Regions from separate parts of the Metabacillus sp. B2-18 genome, predicted to be linked through region 1. Evidence: a T-box and tRNA genes for the amino acid it is inferred to sense, from the RefSeq annotation. Region 1 holds a T-box; the other holds one or more tRNA genes.

Region 1 (3,913 bases):
CCGAATGGACTTTGTGGTAATCCAGCAATAAATGCAGCTTGTGGAATACTTAAATCTTTTGCTTCAACACCAAATATTCCTTTGGCAGCTGCTTGAACACCTGCAATATTTTTTCCATTTGAATTACGACCAAAATCTGCTACATTTAAATAAGCTTCAATGATTTCATCTTTCTCAAAGAATTTTTCTAGTCGTAAAGCTAACAGAATTTCTTTTGCTTTTCTGTCAAAAGATACTTCATTTGTTAATATTTGATTTTTGATCAATTGTTGTGTGAGTGTACTTCCACCTGTTTGTACAGATGCATTTGTAAACTCTTGAAAAAGCGCGCGCATGATCGCTTTTGGAACGACACCATGATGTTCATAGAAAAGTTCGTCCTCTGTTGCAACAACAGCATTTATAACATGTTTTGAAACATTCTCCAGCTTTACTTCCTCTCGCTCGATGTCGGCATTTAATTTACCTAAGTAGACGTTTTCATCGAAATAAATGAGAGAAGTTTCTTCATAGTTGTATATATCATTTCTCATGTTTTCGTATGAACGAATGGGCTCGTCTTTTACAAGCGAAGCAAAATACCCGGCACCTACACCTCCTGCAAAGCATATACCAATAAGTCCTATAATAAGAAATAATAAAAGTAGATTTCCAATGACGTTATATGATATCCGGAGACCTTTGGCAATATCTTTGTTAAAAGGTGAGAAACGCCTTTGTTTTTCATCCTTTTTGCTCATATATGCATTCCCCCCAAATCTTATTTATTATAACATAATAAGATAAAAAATTTGTATGCTTTTGTCATGAAAGGAGATGATGGTTATTTAACCAGTTGACATTCTATTTCCTTTATGGTTAAAATTGCTTGTAATTAGTATATGGAATAGCAAAGATTGGATTCAGTAATGGGTGTCTCACTGTTATAGAGAGCTGATGGTTGGTGTAAATCAGTACAAAGATTCTCCATGAATTACGTCCATGAGCTTCTTTTTTGAACAGGGATTAGTAAACCTAAGTAGGAAAAGACGGTTTTTACCGTTATTTAGCCGAGTGAGGATTATGAAAATAAATCCTAAGTAGGGTGGTACCGCGATTTTTTCGCCCCTTCAGTGATGAAGGGGCTTTTTGCTGTTTACCTTACAATAAAATATAAAGGAGGACCAAAGATGAGTGATTTATTAAAGGACTTACAATTTAGAGGGTTAGTTAATCAAGTAACAGATGAAGAGGGCTTGGCAAAAGCTTTGGAAGAAGGAGAGATTAGCCTATATTCAGGATTTGACCCAACAGCAGATAGCCTTCATATTGGTCATTTACTGCCAGTCTTAACTCTTCGTCGTTTTCAATTACATGGACATCATCCAATAGCGCTAGTTGGAGGAGCTACTGGACTTATCGGTGATCCTAGTGGTAAAAAGGCTGAGCGTACCTTAAACACTTCTGATATTGTTCAGAACTGGTCTGACCGAATTAAAGGGCAGCTTTCAAGATTTTTGGACTTTGAGTTAGATAAAAATCCAGCTGTAATCGTTAATAACTTTGATTGGATTGGCAGCTTAGATGTTATTTCATTCCTACGTGATGTGGGGAAAAACTTCGGGATCAACTATATGCTTGCAAAAGATTCAGTACAAACTCGTATTGAGTCTGGTATTTCATTCACAGAATTTAGTTACATGATTTTACAATCTTACGACTTTTTAAAGTTATACCAAAATAATAACTGTAAACTACAAATCGGAGGTAGTGATCAGTGGGGAAATATTACAGCAGGCTTAGAATTAATCCGTAAGTCAGAGGAAGACTCAAAGGCTTTTGGATTAACGATTCCTTTAGTTACTAAGGCAGATGGAACGAAATTCGGTAAAACAGAAGGTGGAGCAATTTGGTTGGATGCCGAAAAAACATCACCTTACGAGTTTTACCAATTCTGGATTAATACGGATGATCGAGATGTTATTAAATACATTAAGTACTTCACATTTCTTACTCAACAAGAGATTGAAGATCTTGAAAATGAGGTGGCAAATGCACCAGAAAAACGTGCGGCTCAAAAGGCTCTTGCCGAAGAAGTGACAAAAATGGTGCATGGTGAAGATTCTTTAAAACAAGCAATCAAGATTTCACAGGCTTTATTTAGTGGTGAAATCAAAGAATTAACAAGTCAAGAGATCTTAGAAGGTTTTAAAGATGTTCCATCAACAGAAATTTCTTCAGAGGAAATAGGATTAATTGATTTGCTTATAGAAGCGAAAATTTCTCCATCGAAGCGCCAAGCTCGTGAAGATCTATCGAATGGTGCAATCTATATCAATGGTGAACGTGTTCAAGATTTAACGAAAGTTATTTCAGATGAAGATAAAATTGACGGGAAGTTTACTGTTATTCGCAGAGGGAAAAAGAAATACTTCCTTATTCGTTATACCAGGTAAAGCGAGAAGAGAATGAATCTAAGGATTTGTTCTCTTTTTTCTTTCAAATGTTTATTTGATCAATATAAAAAACCTATACCAATTGGTATAGGTTTTTTCAAAACTATTAACGAGAGTAGAACTCAACGATAAGAGCTTCGTTAATTTCAGCAGGTAATTCAGAACGCTCAGGTAAGCGAGTGAAAGTACCTTCTAATTTATCTGCGTCGAAAGTTAGGTAGTCAGGTACGAAGTTGCTTACTTCGATTGCTTCCTTAACGATGTCAAGGTTGCGAGATTTTTCACGTAAAGTGATCGTTTGACCAGGTTTTAATTGGTATGATGGGATATCAACACGTCCGCCATCAACCATGATATGACCGTGGTTAACTAATTGACGAGCTTGACGGCGAGTACGAGCTAAACCTAAACGGTATACTACGTTATCAAGACGAGAATCAAGAAGAATCATGAAGTTCTCACCATGTTTACCAGCCATTTTACCAGCTTTATCAAATAAGTTACGGAATTGGCGCTCATTTACACCATACATATGACGAAGCTTTTGCTTCTCTTGTAATTGTAATCCGTACTCAGAGATTTTTTTGCGTTGTCCTGGACCGTGTTGTCCTGGAGCATATGGACGCTTTTCTAATTCTTTACCTGTACCACTTAATGAAATACCTAAACGACGAGAGAGTTTCCAGCTTGAGCCTGTATAACGAGCCATGCTAACTCCTCCTTTATGTTTTTATTTTGCATAAAATAAAAACCAGACTGACTAACAATCATGCACATTTTATTTTCATGTATCCTCGCTCCAGCAGCATAGAGTTACTCGATACACCTCCTTAAAATAAAAAGGGGAATAAAATGAATTCACCATTGCACCATCAATAGGCTGCATATTTTATACACAACGAACATTATATGTTTTTCTATGTATAAAGTCAAGAACCTTTACATAAATATATAATTTTTTGAAATAATCATTAGTAAAGTATAAACTAAGTTCATTTCATTTCAATTGGAAATAAAAATATTTACTCTACTATCTATAGAATTGATTTATGATATAATGTATGAGTAATTTGACTTAGTTTAAATTTGTAACTTTTAGTGTGGGTGATTTTATGGGAGAACAATTCGTGATAACTGCTACTAAATGCGCTTTTTTTGATTTTATTAGCAAACATCATAATAAACGTTCATTATCTGATATTGTGGAAAAGCTTTCTGAAACTGTTAAAAGTGAGCTTTCAATTCGTCATGCTGTTTTTTATTTCTATAATAGTAGTGACGAGTTTTACACACAGTCTTCACCAGTTGATGATACCCCATTTAATACGTTCATTCTCAAAGATGGTGAAGCCTATTACTATGATGATCAAGTTCTACTCCCAATTTTTCGAAAAGATAGACTAAAGGGGATCCTTCAATTAAAGGGCTTTGAAAATGAGTACTCACCAGCAGTTATGAATGAATTAGCAAAAACATGT
Region 2 (3,913 bases), 2.0 Mb from region 1:
TAAATAAAGATCAGATAAGGAGTTTTTAAAAGTGGAAACGATTACATGGAATCAGCATCTTGTGAAAAAAAATAATAAAGCTCTCGTATTACAACTTATTATGCACAGAGAACCTATTTCAAGAGCCGATATTGCCCAAATATCCGGTCTACACAAAGCAACCGTTTCATCATTAGTGAATGAATTATTAGAAGAAGAACTGATCTACGAATCTGGACCAGGAGAATCCAGTGGTGGACGACGTCCTGTTATTCTACATTTTAATAAAGTAGCAGGTTATGCGATTGGAATTGATATCGGTGCAAATTATGTATTATCTGTACTAACTGACTTAAAAGGCAACATAGTTCATGAAAATAATCACACAGTCACCCAAACTCCCTACCCTACTATTATGAATCTTGTAAAAAGTATGATTCAGTCACTAATGACTAATATGCCTCAAAGTCGATATGGTGTTGTAGGCATAGGTGTAGGTGTTCCAGGAATTGTAAACAAAGAGGGAATAGTCCTTCTTGCACCTAACTTAGGTTGGAAAAACTCCGATTTAAAACAAGACTTAGAAGAGTTATTCGAAGTGCCTGTAATAGTCGAAAATGAAGCCAACGCTGGAGCATTCTGTGAGCAAAAATTCGGAGCTGGAAAAGACTACGAAAATATGGTCTATATAAGTGCAGGTATCGGTATCGGTGTAGGTATCTTCTTAAATAGAGAGCTATATCAAGGTAAAAACGGATTCTCTGGTGAAATGGGCCATATGATTATAGACATGAACGGTAAGCCATGCAACTGCGGCAGCCAAGGTTGTTGGGAAGCATACGCATCAGAACATGCACTACTAGAACAAGCTGGAAGCAGCATCGAAGCAGTCTTAGAACTAGCCAAAAATCATGATCAAACTGCCCAAGGCCTTTTTAAGGAAGTCGGTAAATACCTTGGCATTGGAATTAACAATATCATCAATACCTTCAACCCGGATCAGGTTATTATCGGAAACAGATTAGCTTTAGCTAGAGAATGGATAGAAGAACCTATCAAGACCACAATTGAAAACCATACACTTACCCATCATCAAAATGAGCTACAGCTAGACTTTTCAAAGCTTGAACAGTACTCTACTGTACTTGGAGTCTCTGCATTTGCGGTTGAGAATTTTATTAAAGAGGATAGCAAAGTTTTATAGAATAGTAAAAATAATCTCCCTGTTTTCTTTGGAAAATGGGGAGATTATTTTTGTCAGAGCAAGTGTTTTATGAACTTCACATCGGGAATATTACTAGGAGGGAGATGATAAAATGAAAGTAGATCATAAGCCTAACTACATTGATATACAATTTGGCCATCATGAAATTATAATTAACGAACGCTATGAATTTTTCTATAACCTTAATGATGTGTTTATCGCCCTATGCTTTCTGGTTGGAAGTGTGCTCTTTCTTTGGGATTCCTTTGAAACATATGCTATTTGGATGTTTATCGTGGGTAGTGGACTATTCTTAATTAGACCTATGATTAAATTCATCAAACGATTTCACTTGAAAAAGGTTCGTAATAACTGAGTATTAGTTATAGGACTAGATCATTATATTTTGTAATGATCATTAACATATTTGGATGGAAGCAGCTATGTTTGGTTATTGTTCTTTGACAATCTTGTTCCCTCTTTAACAGCACAAAAAAGACAAGACGTTATTCATTGTCTTGTCTTTTACTATTGTATTAAGTAATGATTGTGTTTTGATACCAGTGGTCGGGGTCGAACCGACACTCCCGAAGGAACACGATTTTGAGTCGTGCGCGTCTGCCAATTCCGCCACACTGGCAAAGGATTAAGTCCACAATAATGGTGCCGAGGACCGGAATCGAACCGGTACGGTAGTCACCTACCGCAGGATTTTAAGTCCTGTGCGTCTGCCAGTTCCGCCACCCCGGCAAGGGTGTTAAAAAATGGAGGCGGCAACCGGATTTGAACCGGTGATAAAGGTTTTGCAGACCTCTGCCTTACCACTTGGCTATGCCGCCATCACTAAAACTAAAGCGGAAGACGGGATTCGAACCCGCGACCCCCACCTTGGCAAGGTGGTGTTCTACCACTGAACTACTTCCGCATCTTACTTTATCTATATGGTTTAGCCTATGCAATAGAACTAAAAAGTGTTAATAAAAAGTGGCTGGGCTAGCTGGATTCGAACCAACGCATGTCGCAGTCAAAGTGCGATGCCTTACCGCTTGGCTATAGCCCACTGAATTAGCTTCAAGAATAGGCTTCCTTGAATATGCTACATAAATCATAATCGCGAAATATCGTCGACATCCATGTGCTTTTCTGCATTTATAATTACTAAGCAATCATGTCTGATATATATAAATGGGGCGACTGATGGGAATCGAACCCACGAATGTCGGAACCACAATCCGATGCGTTAACCACTTCGCCACAATCGCCATCAAGTTTTTATAATTGGCAGGGGCAGTAGGAATCGAACCCACACCAAAGGTTTTGGAGACCTCTATTCTACCGTTAAACTATGCCCCTATAAATGGTGGAGGGGGGCAGATTCGAACTGCCGAACCCTAAGGAGCGGATTTACAGTCCGCCGCGTTTAGCCACTTCGCTACCCCTCCATATATGAGAGTGCCGGCGAGAGGACTTGAACCCCCAACCTACTGATTACAAGTCAGTTGCTCTACCAATTGAGCTACACCGGCGTCATTATAGATGTATATTAAGTTCAATCTTACTTACCAGTCACCCAAATCTCAGAGAGATTATTCAAGTAGCAGCTCGATTTGTGTGCTGAAGCAAAAGCTTCGAAGCATATTCGATCGTGCTCTACCAATTGAGCTACACCGGCGTTAAATTTAATTTAAAATAAATAAAAGGTGGCTCGGGACGGAATCGAACCGCCGACACATGGATTTTCAGTCCATTGCTCTACCAACTGAGCTACCGAGCCAATATAGTTTACGGCTTCCGCTAAGCTTCGAATCTCTTCGTCAGCTCTCTCACTCACATCCTCACGTATAGTCATACGCTCCAGTGCTCGTTCACTTGCTTCCTCGACCTTCTCGCTTATCGAAACCCTTTTACTCTATACTTAGAGATAGAGCAAATATTAATCTAACTAATAAAATAATGGCGGTCCGGACGGGACTCGAACCCGCGACCTCCTGCGTGACAGGCAGGCATTCTAACCAACTGAACTACCGGACCATTTTGGTTGCGGGGACAGGATTTGAACCTGCGACCTTCGGGTTATGAGCCCGACGAGCTACCAGACTGCTCCACCCCGCGATAATAAATATGGTGGAGGATGACGGGATCGAACCGCCGACCCCCTGCTTGTAAGGCAGGTGCTCTCCCAGCTGAGCTAATCCTCCAAAATAATACATAATTTATGAATTTCATTAAGGTTAGTTATTTTCGCTAGAGCGAAAAAACTATGGTGACCCATACGGGATTCGAACCCGTGTTACCGCCGTGAAAGGGCGGTGTCTTAACCGCTTGACCAATGGGCCATATTATATTTAAAATAGTGGCGGAGAGCAAGGGATTTGAACCCTTGAGACAGCTTACACCGCCTACACGATTTCCAATCGTGCTCCTTCGGCCACTCGGACAGCTCTCCAAAATGGCTCCGCAGGTAGGACTCGAACCTACGACCGATCGGTTAACAGCCGATAGCTCTACCACTGAGCTACTGCGGAATAATCCAAAGCCTGGCAACGTCCTACTCTCACAGGGGGAAACCCCCAACTACCATCGGCGCTGAAGAGCTTAACTTCCGTGTTCGGCATGGGAACGGGTGTGACCTCTTCGCCATCATTACCAGACAATGTGACAAAAACTATTATACTAAATTAGAAGAAGATTTCAAGTGTTTTTTTCACTTTCATATTCCTTCAAAACTAG

Evidence for each region. The T-box of region 1 lies ahead of tyrS (tyrosine--tRNA ligase). A T-box ahead of a tRNA ligase gene usually reads a tRNA of that ligase, here a tRNA-Tyr.
Region 2: it encodes a tRNA-Tyr, which carries the amino acid that the T-box ahead of tyrS (tyrosine--tRNA ligase) is inferred to sense. The anticodon was not compared.

What each region holds. Positions count from the first base shown of each region.
Region 1 covers NZ_CP088245.1:3,753,811-3,757,723, reverse strand. Annotated here, with positions in the region: gene LPC09_RS19065 (transglycosylase domain-containing protein) at 1-740, opposite strand, end outside; T-box leader at 884-1,112, shown strand; gene tyrS (tyrosine--tRNA ligase) at 1,170-2,435, shown strand; gene rpsD (30S ribosomal protein S4) at 2,542-3,144, opposite strand; gene LPC09_RS19050 (sensor domain-containing diguanylate cyclase) at 3,548-3,913, shown strand, end outside.
Region 2 covers NZ_CP088245.1:586,009-589,921, reverse strand. Annotated here, with positions in the region: gene LPC09_RS03115 (ROK family protein) at 32-1,183, shown strand; gene LPC09_RS03110 (YrhK family protein) at 1,296-1,559, shown strand; tRNA gene LPC09_RS03105 (tRNA-Leu) at 1,742-1,823, opposite strand; tRNA gene LPC09_RS03100 (tRNA-Leu) at 1,845-1,933, opposite strand; tRNA gene LPC09_RS03095 (tRNA-Cys) at 1,949-2,022, opposite strand; tRNA gene LPC09_RS03090 (tRNA-Gly) at 2,037-2,108, opposite strand; tRNA gene LPC09_RS03085 (tRNA-Gln) at 2,169-2,243, opposite strand; tRNA gene LPC09_RS03080 (tRNA-His) at 2,370-2,445, opposite strand; tRNA gene LPC09_RS03075 (tRNA-Trp) at 2,463-2,536, opposite strand; tRNA gene LPC09_RS03070 (tRNA-Tyr) at 2,542-2,625, opposite strand; tRNA gene LPC09_RS03065 (tRNA-Thr) at 2,637-2,709, opposite strand; tRNA gene LPC09_RS03060 (tRNA-Phe) at 2,885-2,957, opposite strand; tRNA gene LPC09_RS03055 (tRNA-Asp) at 3,138-3,214, opposite strand; tRNA gene LPC09_RS03050 (tRNA-Met) at 3,219-3,295, opposite strand; tRNA gene LPC09_RS03045 (tRNA-Val) at 3,306-3,381, opposite strand; tRNA gene LPC09_RS03040 (tRNA-Glu) at 3,445-3,519, opposite strand; tRNA gene LPC09_RS03035 (tRNA-Ser) at 3,538-3,629, opposite strand; tRNA gene LPC09_RS03030 (tRNA-Asn) at 3,634-3,708, opposite strand; rRNA gene rrf (5S ribosomal RNA) at 3,719-3,834, opposite strand.